Regions from separate parts of the Desulfosediminicola ganghwensis genome, predicted to be linked through region 2. Evidence: riboswitches for the same ligand, from Rfam matches in the RefSeq annotation. Region 2 holds a riboswitch; each other region holds the start of a gene.
The links. A riboswitch is a leader RNA that binds a small molecule or an ion and turns the genes downstream of it on or off. The one in region 2 is predicted to bind cobalamin.
Positions count from the first base shown of each region.

Region 1: another riboswitch for cobalamin. It lies ahead of trpD (anthranilate phosphoribosyltransferase); the one in region 2 lies ahead of FCL45_RS11175 (sodium:solute symporter family protein).
Region 3: another riboswitch for cobalamin. It lies ahead of FCL45_RS13965 (FecCD family ABC transporter permease); the one in region 2 lies ahead of FCL45_RS11175 (sodium:solute symporter family protein).

Region 1 covers NZ_CP050699.1:5,621,856-5,627,742, forward strand. The annotation lists gene FCL45_RS24150 (hypothetical protein) at 1-283, opposite strand, end outside; gene FCL45_RS24155 (glycine cleavage system transcriptional repressor) at 549-1,106, shown strand; gene FCL45_RS24160 (PFL family protein) at 1,136-2,518, shown strand; gene FCL45_RS24165 (universal stress protein) at 2,817-3,245, shown strand; gene FCL45_RS24170 (iron-sulfur cluster assembly scaffold protein) at 3,334-3,714, opposite strand; cobalamin riboswitch at 3,838-4,105, shown strand; gene trpD (anthranilate phosphoribosyltransferase) at 4,346-5,458, shown strand; gene FCL45_RS24180 (hypothetical protein) at 5,458-5,664, shown strand; gene cobT (nicotinate-nucleotide--dimethylbenzimidazole phosphoribosyltransferase) at 5,666-5,887, shown strand, end outside.
Region 2 covers NZ_CP050699.1:2,623,348-2,629,234, forward strand. The annotation lists gene FCL45_RS11170 (ABC transporter substrate-binding protein) at 1-20, shown strand, start outside; gene FCL45_RS11175 (sodium:solute symporter family protein) at 97-1,977, opposite strand; cobalamin riboswitch at 2,115-2,331, opposite strand; gene FCL45_RS11180 (ABC transporter substrate-binding protein) at 2,832-3,881, shown strand; gene FCL45_RS11185 (ATP-binding protein) at 3,878-5,887, shown strand, end outside.
Region 3 covers NZ_CP050699.1:3,288,418-3,294,304, reverse strand. The annotation lists gene sppA (signal peptide peptidase SppA) at 1-578, shown strand, start outside; gene FCL45_RS13970 (hypothetical protein) at 667-1,638, shown strand; cobalamin riboswitch at 2,061-2,265, shown strand; gene FCL45_RS13965 (FecCD family ABC transporter permease) at 2,494-3,531, shown strand; gene FCL45_RS13960 (ABC transporter ATP-binding protein) at 3,524-4,324, shown strand; gene FCL45_RS13955 (ABC transporter substrate-binding protein) at 4,314-5,309, shown strand; gene cobI (precorrin-2 C(20)-methyltransferase) at 5,321-5,887, shown strand, end outside.

The sequences.
Region 1 (5,887 bases), 2.7 Mb from region 2:
TCAGCTGACCACCCACCTTGAACTCATGCCAGAACTCTGATTTGAGCTGATACTCTTTTCTCAATGCCAGCAAAGCAGTCGGCTCCCCCGAGGGACCGTTAAAATAATAGCGATATTCAGGTTGGAGTTTTCCGCTCTTGAACTCCTGATCAACCTGCCAGTTCATAGTTACCCTGGCATAGTCTTTTGCCGGCCCACAGCCACTCAAAAGAACCAGGAAACTGAACAACGCCATTACCACCAGTACATTGCCCCGATTCCCGAGAATACTTTTTATCACCATAACTTGCCTCTTATGTCTTTCTATGCTCCGTTCCATGGATTTTTTTCAACGTTTGGTAATTACGATTATAACTACATTTGTTCAATTTCACTTTTGAAACAACCTCACCCAACTATCTAAAACCATTTTCTGCAATATTTGGGTTGCTCAATCACAAAAACAGTGCGATATTGTCTGTCCATCTAGATAATCTACATCCTCCGCGTCACACAGTGTTTCGAGACGCTTATCAATTTCTTTCCCCTATCGGACAGGAGTACCTTCCATGAAAAAGCAGATGATTATTTCCGTTATGTCAAAAGACAGACCCGGGGTAATTGCCGATATTACCGGAGCAATCTATACCCTCGACGGCGATCTGGCAGACCTCAACCAGTCTGTACTCTGCGGCTATCTGAACATGATCCTGATCGCCACGTTTGACGAGGATGTCACCCCTGAAGACGTGCATGCGGAAATTTCCCACATCAACACTCCAGTCAAGTTTGAGGTCGCTATCAAAGTGATGCATGAGCATGTCGAGTTGGCATCAATGCCGCTTCCTCCAGACACCTATGTGATGACTGCTCAGGGTAAAAACAAGAGTGGTCTGGTACATAAGGTCAGCAAATTCTGCCAGCATCACAATATAAATATCCGTGACCTCGCAACGACCCTGCGCGACGGCCAGTACACCATGGTGCTGCAACTCGATCTCACCCAGGTTGAATCCATTGCCACCGTTCAGGAGTCGCTGGCTCTGTTCTCCGAAGAGACCGACCTGAAAGTAATGATGCAGCATAATGATATTTTTCAGGCAACCCACGAAGTTACTTTGCATTAATCCTCACATTTCACGACCAGGAGTTGATCATGTTACGTTCAGACCAGATTCTCGCCACCGTTGAGATGATTCAGAAAGAGAATCTCGACGTGCGCACCGTCACCATGGGTATCAACCTGCTTGATTGCCGTGGCACCGATGTTGAGGATACCTGCCGAAAAGTTGAAGAAAAGATCGTCAGATTTGCCGGAAATTTCGTCGCAACCTGCAATGAGATCAGTCGAAATCTCGGCATCCCCATCGTTAATAAGCGTATTTCCGTCACCCCAATCGCCTTCGTTGGCTCGGGCTTTGATCAGCACGGCTTTGTTGAACTTGCCAAAGCTCTTGATCGCGCTGCCACAGCAGTGGGCGTTGATATCCTGGGTGGCTTCTCTGCCCAGGTGGAAAAAGGCATGACAGCCACCGACCATGAATACGTCAAGTCGCTGCCCGAAGCTCTTGCCCAGACTGATAAAATTTGCGCATCCATCAATATAGGTACCAGCCAGAAAGGTATCAACATGGATGCTCTGGCCATGATGGGCCCCACCATCAAGGAGATCGCCGAAAAAACCAAAGAGCAAAACGGCTTCGGCGCCGCCAAGTTTGTTGTGTTCTGCAATCAGCCCGGCGACAATCCTTTTATGGCCGGTGCCATCCACGGACTAGAAGAGGCTGACGTTGTGCTTAATGTCGGCGTCAGCGGTCCCGGCGTTATCGCCAGGTCACTGGAGAGACTGATCGAGGATCACAACGGTACCAAACCCCTGCCCCTTGACGAAATCGCCGAAGAGATCAAACAGACCACCTTCCGGGTTACCCGCTGCGGTGAGCTCGTCGGCCGACAGGTCTCCAAGGCCCTCGGTATCGAGTTCGGTGTGGTTGACCTCTCTCTTGCCCCAACCCCGGCTATCGGCGACAGCGTCGGCGAGATCTTCAAGATTCTCGGTGTTGACGCGGTCGGAGCCCCCGGCTCCACCGCTATTCTTGCCATGCTGAACGACGCGGTGAAAAAAGGCGGTATCTTCGCCTCTAAAAATGTCGGCGGGCTCTCCGGCGCCTTTATTCCGGTGATGGAAGATTCCGTGCTTGCCGATGCGGTCGGCGAGGGCGCACTCTGTATGGAAAAACTTGAGGCCATGACCTGCGTCTGCTCTGTTGGTCTTGATATGGTTCCCATTCCCGGGTCAACTGATGCCGACACCATCTCCGCCATTATCGCCGATGAAATGGCACTCGGCATGATCAACAACAAGACCACCGCAGCCCGCCTCATCCCTGTCCCCGGCATGGAAGCTGGTGATCATGTCAGCTTCGGCGGCCTGTTTGGTGCCAGCCCGATCATGGAGTTGCGCAATACCGGTAAGTCTTCCCGATTCATCGGTTGGGGCGGCCGTATTCCGGCCCCCATCCACAGCTTCAAAAACTAATTGAAGCGCCACACGATTTGCCTACCCTGGTAAGAACTTCTGACCAAGGCCAGATAATCGGCAGGTACAATACAGAATATTTTGTACCTGCCGATTATTGCACGTTCTTTCCTCCCGGCTGCAGCCCCTTCTGGGGTTTGACATCCTCTCCCCCCCTCCAATACAATAAAAGAAAGGAATGAGCACAGTTCATGATGCTGCTCACGATCTGCATCCGGTTCCAGCTGTTTGCACGACCGGCTCCCCACTTCAGGCAGCAACCGTACCGCAACGGTCCTATCACCAAGGAGGCCCCGCAATGAAAAAATTCACCAAGATCCTGCTCCCCGTCGATGGTTCCAAAACATCCAGAACTGCCAAAGAGCATGCCATCGCCCTGGCCACGGCAATGGAGGCCGAAATCGTGCTGGTGTACATTACCGGGCTTATTCCTGCCATTATCACCGGTAAACCACGCGAAGAAGCTATTAACGCCCAGAAGGAAGAGGCGGATACCGTTCTCAAACCGTATCGCAACTACCTCAACGATCACAGAATTACCTATAACGAAGTCATCAGCTCTGCCTTTCACCCCGGTGATGAGATTTGCAAAATTGCCAATAACGAAGGATGTGATCTGATAGTCATGGGCTCAAGGGGACTGAGTGACATTGAGGGTCTTTTTCTGGGCAGTGTCACCCATCGGGTACTATCCCGCTGCGACATCCCGGTAATGGTCGTTCGCTAACTGAAGTCATTCGTCACCATTAAAAAAAAGAACACATTCCCATCTGAGAGGACTGGCTGCCGTATTTCTATCGCTCCTGCCGCGACCCTTATTGCCGTCTTTTACCGGTATAATCATTCAAGCTGTGATAAAAGGCGCCGACAGCCAGTTCTGCACAATGATGATGGTCAGCTGGAAGTGTTTTCAGGTACTCAATAATTTTTTCCGGCGTAATCTCCCAGCATTCACTTAACTGGCACCCCTCTGCCAGATAGCTGATAGTATTGGCGCAGGCAAATGTATTCAGACAGCCGTTTATTTGAAAAGTGAGCCCCTCGACACGCTCGTTCTCCACCAAAAGATAAAATTCTACAGTATCACCACAATCCCCGGTCCTGGTGCCGAAACCGTCAGGCGCTTCCATCACACCATAACGATCATAGCTGTACGCCATTATGATAAACTCATCTGAGTAGTCATCCAGAGACATCGTCAACCCTCCTGTAAAAAAATTCCCCTGCCCCTTGCTTTAAAAAACGCACCATAGCGCACGGAGATGCCCTTTTGCAACAATCCCCAAAAGATATCTTGTTGCCAGCACTGCCAGGCACAGGTATATAGAAAGCTAGCGGGTGCGTCCGGGCCTGATTACCAGTCAGGCACCGGGGATAATAGGAAAGCCGGTGCAAATCCGGCACAAGCCAGTCATTGCTGTAAGCGGAGTCTGCTGCGGCTGGGCAACGAACCGTTTTTTTCACCAGTTACCGGTCAATGTCCATGCCCTGAACTATTCGGCTGATCACTGGAGCTTATGCTCTGGGAAGGTGGCCGCAACAGGTTAATCCGTAAGTCAGAAAGCCTGCCCGCAGGCGATATGTTCATGTCGCCTTCAGAGTTCCACTGGAGTTCTCTGTATTGCCTGACAGATCCCGCCGAGGCATTTTTTTTTTAATGCAGCGGCAGGGCTTGCAGGAGATACAGAGAGAGGACCCACCTGCTTTGCCAGAATCCGCTATGAGGTCCCTCCTCTCATCCCTGCCAGGCTGATACTGCAGAGCTGTCCCGGGCTGCATCACACCTCGGTCAGTATTTTTTTACAACCTTCAGCCGGACAAAATCTCATGGACATTGATAACAACCAGAAATTCGGGGGACTCATCGGTCAGCTTATTAACAAGACCGACCTGAGCGAAGCTCAATCCTATGAAGCCTTCTGCATGGTACTCAACAACGAGGTAACCGAGATGCAGCAGGGCGCCTTTCTCGCAGCCCTCACCTCCAAAGGTGAATCCGCTCCCGAGGTTGCCGGTGGATGGCGAGCGATTTACGACCTCGACACCACTAAAACTCACCTGCGTTGTGCTGACGAGGTCGTTGACAATTGCGGTACCGGCATGGACAGTTTTAAGACTTTCAATATCTCCACTGCCGCCTCAATTATCGCCGCTGCCGGTGGCGTAAAGGTTGCCCGTCACGGCGCCCGGGCCATTTCCTCCACCTGCGGAACAGTGGACATTGCTGAAAGTCTCGGGGTCGATGTCGAATGCAGTGTCGATATTGTCGCTAACTCCATCGAGACCACAGGGCTTGGCCTGTTTAACGGTATGAGCCCGCAGGTTCACCCCCTGGCATTGGGGAGAATACTCTCACAGATTCGCTTCGGTTCACCATTAAATATCGCAGCCTCCCTGGCTAATCCCGCCCTGCCCAGATATGGAGTGCGCGGTGTCTACTCCCGTGAATTACTGATGCCTGTCGCCAGGGTGATGGACTCCATCGGCTATCTTGACGCAATGGTCATGTACGGCTCAATTGAGGGAAGTGATAAGGGGATGGACGAGGCGTCCGTCTGCGGCACTACCTACGGAGTCCGTCTGCATGGAGGTACGCTCACAGAATTCAGTTTCACCCCAGAGGATTGTGGCCTGATACAACATCAGCCTGAAGAACTTGCTCCCGAGACAGATCGTCAGGAAGCAGCAAAACAGATGCTCGCGCTGCTTGCCGGTCAGATAAACGGGGCGAAACGCGACGCAATCCTCTTAAACAGCGCCTGTATTTTCCACCTGCGTGGCCTCTGTACCACCATGAAAGAGGGTGTCAAAATGGCCGATGCCATCCTTACCAGCGGCAAGGCTCTTCAGCTTTTGCATGAGTGGGTACGAGCCCAAAGCAGTGACCGGGAGGCCAGCCTTTCCCGTCTTGAGAAACTGAAAAGCGAGGTTCTCAACTGATGAAGCTATTGGTCCTTAAAGAAGCCGACCGCTACTTCCGCTTCAGGCAGGAGAACATTGAAATCTGCAAGATGAGCAAAGCCAGTGTCTATCCCCCTGAGCAGTATCAGCTGGTTGTAGAGAACCTGAAACAGCTACATGAAAATGGTTATCCGGATGCCAGGATTATGCAGCTAACCATTACCGAAACCGAATACACTCCCTGACATGCAACAGCGAATTCAACTCACCGCGATACAACAGCTTTCCTCGACAAGCGTCAACCCCAAGCAGCTTGACCAACCGACTGAGGGCCACATCCGGCTCAAGGTGCTCTATTGCGCCATCTGTCGCACAGATGCCAAGATGTGGAAAAGTGGTCATCGCGATCTGAAACTGCCGAGAGTACTCGGTCATGAAGTGGCGGCGATCAATGAAAGCAGCGGTGAG
Region 2 (5,887 bases):
AGTTTGTAATGGCCAGATAACCTGCGATTCTCTTCGAGTTAAAAAAATGCCCCGGTCGCATATGCGGCTCGGGGCATTTTTTTTGTATGGCCCTGTTTAATGAGGTGCTTCTGCACTTTGCATGATTTCATCGTACGCACGTGCCAGCTCACGTTTCAGCTCATGGACCGGCCTACCGTAGCCTTCAATCTCAAGGTAACCTTTCTGCACAGTTTCCCCGCAGGTGAAAGAGACGCAGGATTGGATCTCGGCTTCCGTACATCTCCGTATCGAATCCTGACCAGAGAAAACGATCCAGTGGGCAAAGCCCTGTGGAATGAGATTTACAATGCTCTGCCAGGTAAGATCCCGGGGCAGAATGACCTGGGCGCGAAGGTAAATCTGGTCCTCCTCGACGCGTTCAGTAATAGTCATTTCACGGGGGAAGACCGGCTCAGGGAAATTGTTTTGAGGGGCTGCTGCTGCCAATACTTTACCCTCATCGGCAAAAAATGGTGCCAGCCTGAATGTCGGCGATGGAGCGGTAACGAGAGATACACCAACATAAACGAGTCCACTGACAGCCATGGCGACTATAACGCCATGTCCCATCAGGATTGGATGCACAGCCTCAAGTGCGGGTGGCGCTCCGGGCAGGGTGTTGAACAGATCATAGGCTACAAAAGCGCACTGACTTAAAAAGCCGGTGCACATGGAAGCCCCTGCTCCTGCTGCGGTTCCTCCTTTCCAGTACATACCTCCCATCAACGCGAAAAAATATGAGGCACTGGCTATGAAGGTGGCGATATGGATGGCGTCGATAATCGAGTCAATCAGAAAAGAGCCAATGGTGGCGCAGGCGATGATAAGGAGCACACTCAGCCTGTTGACCAGCATCATTTCACTCATCGATGCTGCGGGATGGAAGAGTCGTTGATATATATCACGGGCCACGCATGAGGCACCAGACGCAGCAAAAGTGTCGGCGCAGGACATGGCAGCAGCAGCAAGCGCTACAGCGCAGAGGGCCACGATAATATCTGAATAGTTCTGACTGACGATGAAATGCAAAAGAGCAGGCTCTGCCTGGGCCATTCCCATGGGAAAGCCGGCCGCGGCAATATCAGGATAGATGTTTCTCAGGCCCAGAGCTATGAAGGCACAGCCTCCGAAAACAAGAGTGACCAATAAAGAGCCGAAGAGCATGCCGTTGCGTGCTGACCGGGAGTCTCTTGCTGCCCATACTTTCTGCCAGGGGTCTTGTTCAGTTATCCAGCCGGGGATGATGGCAACGCTAAAGATGAGTACCATAGGCAACCCGATTGAGAGTGGGTTCCACCAGTCCGCACCTGTGGTTGTAACCATGGTTGATATCGCCTGGCTGCTGGTTTCAGCGCCATTGCCCATGACCAGGACCGAGAAAATCAGCACGAAGAATGACAGGCAGAGAAACTGCACAGTATCGGAGGCAATGACCGCAGACAGGCCACCCAGAGTAACATAGACCGCGACGGATAATCCTACTATCAATGCAGCCTGCAGGTTGGATATGCCATAAAAGATTTGCAGCACCATGGCAAAGCCCTTGATGTCGGCCACGGCAAAGAGGATCATTACCACGATGATGATCATAGCCACAGGAGTGCGGATAAATGAACCATAGCGGATTTCCAGCAGTTCGGGCTGGGTCATGGCTGGGATTGATCTGATCTTTTTGACCAGAAGAGCGATAATCAGGAGTGCGATAATATTTGGGGCCACAAATCCCCAGACAGAGCCCATGCCAAGAAGGATAAAAAAGCCGATAACCGCCAGCATGGCTCCGGCGGTCAGCCAGGATGCGGCTGCGGAAAAACCAATGGAGAACGTTCCGGCGCTCTTGCCGGCCAATAGAAAATCCCTCACGGTTTTTTGCCTCCGGTTAAAGTAGTAACCCGTGGCGATGAGGAAAAAAATGTAGGCTCCAAAAAGAACCAGAAATATCGAATAGCTGCTCATACTCCCTCCCGGCAACCGAGGGCGACGCTCAATACTGTTATCAGACGCCGCGATGCTGTTGCCAATCTGGTGCCGGAGGGAGATAGAAAAATCCCCGAACCGACAAGTGTCAGCCCGGGGATTTACCATCTCTCCGAGAACAATAGGCTTGGCTGGCAGATATTCTGACTCGTGGATCACCCTACTTACCGCACCTTCCCGTACCGTTTACCCGATTTCAACCTGAAATTACAGCACAGTGGTATATGCGGTGTTCGTCCTCACTCACAGCGGCGGGTCCGTTCCGGAATTACACCGGATTCCCTGCGGGAACTGACCAATGGTTGATCAGCTACCCGGATCATTTAAAGATCACCAGTAAGCATTTGTAGTGTTTGTTGCTAAGCCCTTGATTCTGATTATTATGTTTCCGGAACCCGGCCTATTTATCCTGCAGAAATAGTGTATAAAAAAAAAATAGTCAAGCCGGTTTGTTGCCTGATATGTTAAAGGATTAATTGAACTCTTCGGGGATTATAGTCATCTTTATTACGGGCGCTGCCGGGTTATGGGAAAATGGTATCGTCGATTTTTGGAAAAAAATAGTGTTTTCAGGGTTTTGATAGATTTTTTTCAGGAGATGCTGATAAGGAGAAAGGGACCATGTTTCTGTTGTTGACTGCTGGGGAGTAGTTTACATTCAACTCCAGTTTGTCGATAAAAGCTGCGATGACAGTCTGATGTGGCAATGGTTTCGTGTAGGTAGGCTTCTCTTTTATTTAAATGAGTAGAGCGTTATGATCTCTGTATATGGGCATAAGGTTTTGTCAGGATTGAGAAAAAAAGCAAATGTAAGTTTGGTGTGTTCCCTTTGGGTGCTGGTACTTTTTTTGCCGCATGAGGGGGCCGCTCAACTCTCAGCATCTTCTCTGGCGATAAAGAAACTCTTTATCGTCCACAGTTATGAAGCGGGGCACCTCTGCGGTCAGCCCCAGCATGACGGTGCAATAGCGGGCCTGGCCAGATCAGGCTGGATTGTGGATGAAAATCTGGTTGTGCGCACCTATTATATGGATACCAAGCGTACCAATAATAGGCCAGCTCTTATTCAGCAGCAGGCAATGCTGGCCATGCAGGAAATAGAGCAATATCAGCCTGATGTTGTTCTCACCCTTGACGACAACGCGTTTAAGACTATTGCTCTTTCACCTAGGATGAAAAACCGGATCTTTGTCTTCAGCGGGATGAACGCTCAGCCGGAAGAATATAACCTCCGACTTAACTTTATGGTTAGCCGCGAAAAGCCAGGTGGCAGGATTACCGGTGTGTATGAAAAGCTTTATTTCTTTGAAGCGGTGCGAGTGATGTCGATCATGCATGGATATAACAAAATTCTGGTGCTGGAGGACCTTTCGCCGACAGGTAAGGCTATTTCCCGGCAGGTTGATCTTGAGTTGTCCTTGCCTGGAGATCAGTCGGAGCGAAACGTTGTCGGCGAGGTGGCCAGGAAAAAAGTTCATTCCTGGGAAGAGTTTCAGGAAATTATTGCCGAGGTAAACGATGATCCGGAGATTGGTGCAATATATCTGGGCACGCTGTTACTCCACGATAGTGCCGGGGAGACCTATGCTGCAGAGGAAATTATCGATTATTATATATCCCATTCTAAAAAACCTGCCATAGCCTTGAATTATGCCTTCATCAAGCAGGGATTGTATGGTGGTGCGACTGTCGACTTTTTTGCCATGGGCAAGCTTGCGGGGGAGAAAGTTGCGAGAATCTTGAGCGGAGTGGAAGCCGGTGTGCTGCCCATCGAAGATGCACCAAGAGTGGCGCTGGTCTTCAACCTTCAACGGGCTGAATCGCTTGGTTTGGAGATTCCTTCAGATATCCTGATGGCGGCGGACGAGGTATTCAGAAAGTGATACGAGAATTGCAATCCTCTGGATTGGGCTCCAGAAAAGCGTCAACCCTGGTCACATGGACAATTATCGGTCTGGTAATCGTCTCTATTGTCGCTGTCTACGGGATTCTGTATTTCAGTTTTGCAAAAAGTCTCACCAGTGAGTTCGAAGACCGGGTTGCTGCAGAGGCAGGCAAGGCCGGGCTTGCTATCGATAATCGTCTCAACAGGGTCAAGACCCGTTTAAAAGCTCTGTCGCTTGATAATACCGTGCGCGTAACCCTGATGCTTGGAGCCACCAGACAGCTGGATGAGTATCTGCGGGAAGTCTACTCATATGATAATGAACTGCATTTTGTTGTTCAGGACAATGACGGCAATACCTACAGGGCCTTTGAGGAAAACTACTGTGCTGTACCCTTTAAAAAAGTTTTTACCAAACCTGCCGGCAGCTTCGGTATTGTAGATATTCTGGAAAAGGGCGAGGTGCTCATAAGCTATCATCTTCCGGTGATGCGACAGAGGAAAAAAATTGGTGCGGCGGCAGCGGTGTATCATCTGCAACGTGATATTTTTCTCAAAAATATCATCCAGAATCTGAAGGACCAGCAGTTGGTCATGGTGAGAGACGGTGTGGTCTGGGATGCCCTGAATGGCAAGGTCACTGACTTTACAGTTCAGTCGATGCAGGGGGCAGAGAACTTCATCGGGGCACATTATCTCGATGATGGTGACCATGTTGCGATGTCGATCAGCCATTTGCCGGGGCTGTTTTTCGTCTCCAGTCTTGATCAGCTGGAACAGGCCAAAGCAAAGGTCATCCTGAGTTTTTTGCTGACCGGGATAGCCCTGACGATAATTGCCCTCGTCGTCTCACGTTTACTGAGTTACATCCTGGTTCAGCCCATGCAGAAGCTCTCCTCGCTGGCGTTGAAGATCTCTGAAGGGAAGGGCGGGTTCTCAGAAGAGATCGGCCATACGGGTATCGTGGAAGTCGAGCAGTTGAAAGACTCTCTGAATCGGATGGTCAACTATCTCCAGCAGGCCAGGGAAAGTGAGCGTTATCAGACCCTTTTTGAGGGTGTAGCGGACATGGTTTTTATCCACAACCTTCATGGGGAACTGGTTGAGTTAAACGGGGTGACGTTGAAAATGCTGGGTTACTCCCGCGAGACCCTGCTCAAGAAAAATTTCCGGGAACTGGTCCCCGAATCTGAGCGTGACGCCATTGATGAAACGTTCGGACAGATCCTTCCTCTTCAAAGTGAGTTGTTTTTTACCACCAGGCTGTTGGATCAAAATAATTTGGCAATAGACGTGGAGTGTCATGCCAGGCGCATACAATATAACGGTCAGGATGTGGTGCTCAATGTGGTCAGGGATATTTCTGCCCGGGTCAGAGCGGTTAAGGCGCTGAACGAGTCGCAGCAGAGACTGCTGACTGTTATGGATAGTATTCATGCCACGATTTATGTCGCCGATCTCGATACCCATGAAATTCTGTTCATGAACAGACAAATGAAGCAATCCTATGGTGAGAATTTAGAGGGCCGCAAATGCTACCAGGTCACCCGCCGCTTATCGGAGCCCTGTAAGCACTGTACCAGCAGTGCCCTGAGAAAAATGCACGATGATGGTAAACGGGAAATTATCTGGGAGGGGCAGAACCCGATAAGCAACATCTGGTATGTCAATTATGACCGCATCGTCAACTGGATTGATGGACGTGAAGTGAAGATGCAGATTTCATTTAACATTACGCAAATGAAAGAGCTTGAAATCAAGCGTGCACAGGCTGAACAGCAACTGCGTCGCAGCCAGAAGATGGAGGCAATCGGTGCTGTTGCCGGTGGTGTGGCCCATGACCTGAATAATATTCTCACAGGCGTGGTGAGTTATCCTGATTTGCTACTGATGGATATGCCCGAAGACAGCCCCATGCGCAGCGTGGTAATGACTATTCGGGAGACAGGGCTGAAGGCTGCGGCAATTGTTCAGGACCTGCTGACACTCTCCAGGCGAAGTGTG
Region 3 (5,887 bases), 670 kb from region 2:
CTCCCACAACTCTCACCGGCTCAATCGGTATTTTCGGCGCCATACCGACCTTCGAAGATACTCTTGCCGAAATTGGCGTATACAGTGACGGCGTCGGCACCACCAGCCTCTCAGCTGGTCTGAACGTAACCCAGCCGCTGCCGGAGAGCCTCAGGCGATCAATCCAGCTTACTGTTGAAAACGGCTATGAAAGGTTTCTCTCTATTGTGGAGAATGGCCGTGGAATTGAGCAGGATCGAATGGAACTCATTGCCGAAGGGCGTGTTTTTTCAGGCATGAAGGCAAAGGAAATCGATCTGGTCGACGAGCTTGGCGGCCTCTCAGACGCTGTCGTCGCTGCGGCAGAGCTTGCCGGTTTGGACGATTATTCGACAGTTTACATTAAAAGAGAGATATCTGTTCGTGACAAACTCATCAAACAGCTGACCAATGCGACTATTTCTGTTTTTCCTGACTTTTTTGCGTCGTCTTTTCTGGTAAACATCTATCGAAAGATGCAGCATCAGGTCAGAGATCTCCTGATCATGAATGATCCCAATGGCATTTATGCCGACTCAATGTTACAACTACCCGAATAGAACACACTGTGTTGTCAAGGTACTGAATAACCAGACTGTTCTTCGGTAACTCGGCTATTTATTTTTTTTTTAGTTACGGATCATCCATATGGAGATAACACCGGAATTCTTTGTCATGCTGTGGGGTCAGCTCTGCTGGCCCCTGATTCGACTTCTTATTTTCATTTCCATCGGTCTCATTGTCGCCAATTTGATCGAAGCCCTTAATTGGACCCGATGGATAGCCTCACTCGCCAGACCTCTTGTCCAGCTTGGCAACATGTCGAATACTGCCGGAGCTTCATTTTCAATGGCAATATTTTCAGGTGTTGCAGCAAACACCCTGCTTGCCGAAGCATATGACAAAAAACAGCTTTCCAGAAAAGAACTGATTCTCGCCAACCTGTTCAACAGTCTGCCGACCTACTTTGTTCATTTGCCGACCATATTTTTCATCACCGTTCCACTTATCCACGGTGCCGCTTTCATTTATATAAGCATCACATTAGGCGCAGCGGTACTTCGCACAGGTTTAATTGTGGTCATCAGCCGGTTCATTCTGCCGAAGCCTGACATATCGGCCTCTCCACACGAAACAACTGAGAATAAGGGAATTGACTGGCAGGGGGCGTGGGAAAAAAGCTGGAAACGCTTTAAGCGACGTATCCGCAAAATCATCAAGTTCACGGTACCGATCTATATCATTATATTTATAGTACATCGCATCGGATATTTTCGTGAACTCGAAGAGCTTGCAGCCGGGTACCTTGCTTGGATTCCGTGGCTTTCCCCGCAGGCTATGGGGATCATCACCCTGCACCTTGCAGCTGAACTGACCGCCGGTCTGGCCGCTGCCGGAGCGTTGCTGCAGCAAGGAGCATTATCTCAAAGAGAAATCATACTCGCCTTACTGGTAGGCAATATCCTGTCGTCACCCCTGAGGGCATTTCGCCATCAATTCCCGTATTATGCCGGTATCTTTAAACCCAGGGTAGCCGCACAACTTATCGTATGCAGCCAGTCTTTTCGGGTGATCAGTCTTATCATGGTAGGCCTCATCTACTACTACCTGACCTTATAAAAAGAAAAAGCCAGGGCAGCTCAACACGCTGCCCCGGCTTTTTCAATTCTTCCGACCAGGTTGAATTGACGTTAGGCGTACTACTGGGCCTGACCTTACTCTGCAAGAAGTATCATCTCGTGCCACTCCCAGCTGAAGTTCGACACTGACTATCTCTCATAGTGTCTTCCAAGCCTGCAAATTTTGACGTTACTTCCACCAACCCCAGCTTTGCCGTCTACGTCGTGTGACAGATCGGTCTTATCCATGATATACCTCCCTGGCACTATACAATTGCGAATTATCCCCACCACTGATGGTGTTCAATCATCGGACAAAACGTCAAACAAAAAATCATGTATAGCCGAAAAACTTCAATATACTCAGAATTTATAATCAATCCTCCCTTTTTGACACTTGACATCCCCTTTCTATCTGGGTAACGAATAACTATACATTCAGGTGCTCATAATAAGGAAATGCATACGCCTTTGAGCTGAAAAGGGAACTTCGTGAAAATCGAAGACGGGCCCGCCGCTGTAACCGGTGACAACCCCCGGAACTATGCCACTGTCCATTACAGGATGGGAAGGCCTGGGGAGAGGATGATCCGGGAGTCAGAAGACCTGCCTGAAAATATGCTGGAGTAAATCGCGGACAGATTTTTCCAGCACATCGATTTCGGATAACCAGGGCTATCCCGGATCACTGTTAGAGTGATTCGGGATTTTTTTTTGTTTTTTCGCACTTGCTGAATACTACTGCCTGCACTTTCTTCAGTATATGCTGGTGTGTTAATTGCTTAAATGAACATTGCCCCGGTTCCCTGGTATTTTGTTTGCTGTCCGGATTTTGCTTTTTATTTTAAGGAGAGTAATGCGCGGCAAGGCAAAACTACTTTTTGGCTCACTGATAACTGTACTCGTTGCTGTAATTATCACTGCAACCGGTATGGGCTATATCAGCATATCTGCAGCCGATGTTATCGCAACACTCTGGCAGACGCTTTTCGATCAACCAGGGCTCAGTGCAGCTGTAAATACCACCAACTCTGTCATCATCATGGATGTACGGTTGCCGCGCATACTCGTTGCGGCCCTTGTCGGAGGAGGCCTCGCCCTTGCCGGAGGTATATTTCAGGCAATACTGCTTAACCCTCTGGCCGACCCGTATACTCTCGGCATTTCATCCGGTGCGGCATTTGGTGCTTCTACAGCCTTTATACTATCGATTATCGGCATATCCCTGCCTGTCTCATATTTAGTTCCCTTTTTTGCATTTATTGGAGCTGTTACAACACTTGGAGCGGTGTTTTATCTTTCTTCGGACGATCCGCAACTTTCCTCAAATACCCTTATCCTTTCGGGCGTTATTGTAGCAGCAATACTCTCAGCGGGAATCGGCTTTATAAAATACATGGCTGACGAAGAGGTGGGTGTTATCATTTTCTGGTTGATGGGCTCATTTATCGGTAAATCGTGGCACGATGCAGGGCTTCTTTTACTGATTCTAGCTCCATGTCTGCTCTTTTGTTGCTACTATGCCAGGGATCTCAATATTATGGCGCTAGGCACCACCACCGCTGACACTCTCGGAGTGGATAGTGCCAAAATCCGCAGGCAACTCCTGATAAGTGCTTCTCTTATTACAGCGATCTGTGTCGCTGTATCTGGTGTCATCGGCTTTGTCGGCCTCATTGTTCCCCATATGCTTCGAATGATAACAGGGCCTGATAACAGGATTCTTTTACCTGCGTCATTTCTTGCCGGTTCTATCCTGCTGCTGGTCGCGGACACCGTTACCCGCGCAATTCTTCCCCACGAAATACCAATCGGAGTATTGACTGCGCTTATCGGTGGCCCCTTCTTCTGTTACATCTTCAGAAAACGCCAGCTTGGGAGGGGATATGCCTGAAAACAGTTCCATCGTCTACCAGGTATCCGATTGCTATTACCAATACCGCAATCACCCCTGCCTTTCAGGGCTTAATTTTCAGTTAAAAAAGGGGAAAATGTATGGGCTTATCGGCCCCAACGGCAGCGGAAAAACTACACTCATCAACCTGTTAAACGGCAGCCGACAGCCAACCCGAGGCAAGGTGCAGCTGCGTGGAACTGTAGTCCACCGCCTGCCAAAACTTGATCTTGCTAAAGTGCTTTCATTTGTACCCCAGAACGTGGCACTTCATTTCGAATACTCCGTCTTTGAAGTGGTAATGATGGGCCGACACCCGTTTATTGACAGGTTCGGCACACCTTCGCAAAAAGATATCGACCTGGTTATGGAAGCCATTAAGACACTTGACATTTACCAACTCCGTAACCGAATGGTAACCAGGCTTTCAGGTGGCGAAAGGCAAAGAGTACTGGTGGCACGGGCGCTTGCCCAGAACACCGAAGTCCTTGTACTTGATGAACCCACAGCAAGCCTCGATGTCCGGCATTCCATAGATATTATGCAGGCACTTCGGGAAAGAGTAGACCATGACTCGATAACTGTAGTTGGAGCTATCCATGACCTCGATCTCGCTGCTGCCTACTGTGATGAGCTTATTGTTATGGAAAATGGGCAAATAGCAGCATCCGGCTCTGTTGAAGACATTCTCACTTCTGAATTACTGCAAACTGTTTTCAGGGTTCATGCCGATATCGTACATCAGGCCCTGGGAAATCCGCATATACAGTACAGGTACAACAATGAACATTAAGAGGATGAGTAAACTCGGGGTGTTGATTTGTCTATTGAGCTTCGCTCTATATGGCCAGTCAGCCTTCGCCCAGATGACCGAAATTACGGACGATGAGGGAAGCACCATCCGATTTGACAAGCCATTCAGCAGGATCATTTCCCTTTATCCCGCTCACACTGAAAACCTCGCTTTTTTAGGTTGTGACGAGGAGTTTATCGGTATTGGCCGTTCAGATAACTACCCAGCCTCAATTTCTGATAAGAATCGTTTCAGTTATCGTGACAATACGGAAAAATTTCTTGCCGCCAGGCCGGACCTGATTCTTATCCGCCCCATGATATCACGCTCAGTGCCAGAGCTTATCTCCAAGCTCCGCTCGGCCGGAATTACTGTTGTATCCCTGCAGCCTACTAATATCGATCAGATGTTTGACTACTGGCGACTGCTTGGACTTCTGACTGGCAAAACCACCGAAGCGGACAAAATGGTACAGCAGTTTACCCTCGCCCTTGATCAGCTGGAAGATAGTATCCCGGTTCCAAGGGAAGAGCGACCACGCGTTTATTTCGAGGCTATTCACTCCAAAATGAAAACCTTCGCCCCGGACGCTATATCGATGTTCGCTCTTGAGACTGGGGGAGGCCTGAATATTGCCAATGACGCTGTTGCCAGAAACAACAGCAATATAGCCCCTTACGGAAAGGAGCGTATTCTCGCCAAGGCCAATGAAATAGATATTTACCTCAGTCAGACAGGCAGGATGAACAGGGTAAGTCTTACAGATATATACAACGAACCCGGCTTTCAGCTCATAAAAGCATTACAGACGAATTCTGTCTTTTTAGTTGATGAAGAACTTGTTTCACGTCCCACCATGCGGCTACTCACAGGCATTAGTAAAATCCAATCAGCGCTGTACCCTGTACTGAGACGGGAACAGCCTGATGTAGCCAGCCATGAACCTCTTTTCACTCCTCAGACCCAATTGCAAAAATGGCAATGAAGGTAAAAAAAATGCGATCTACTCTATTTATCGTCGGCACAGGCCCAGGTGACCCTGAGTTACTAACGATTAAAGCTGTAAACACAATCAAGAGTTGTCCGGCTGTGGCTGCTCCCAAGGGCTCCAAAAACGGTAGTTCCACAGCCCTTTCCATTGTTCAGCAAGCAGTAGATGTCAGTGAAAAGGAAGTTTTTGAACTCTATTTCCCCATGAAGAAGGTTCGCCTGGGTGAAAAACTGCATCCGGAAATTGAGGTCGCCTGGCAAAAAGCAGCGGAAACAATTCTTTCATTGCTTGATGCTGGCAAAAATGTGGTCTTTCCTACCCTCGGTGACCCTGCGATCTACTCAACCGGCTATTATCTCTACGAGACAATCTGTTCCTTAAGGGAAGATGTACATGTTGAGTTTGTTTCCGGCATCTCAGCTATGTCCAGTTGCTCTGCTTCCACTGCAACCCCGATATGTCTGGGTGATGATCTGCTCGCCGTTGTTCCCGCCACCTTTTCTGAAGAAAAGCTCAGAAACGCCCTGCTTGAGTATGACGCCATTGTACTCATGAAAGTTCACAGGGTGATG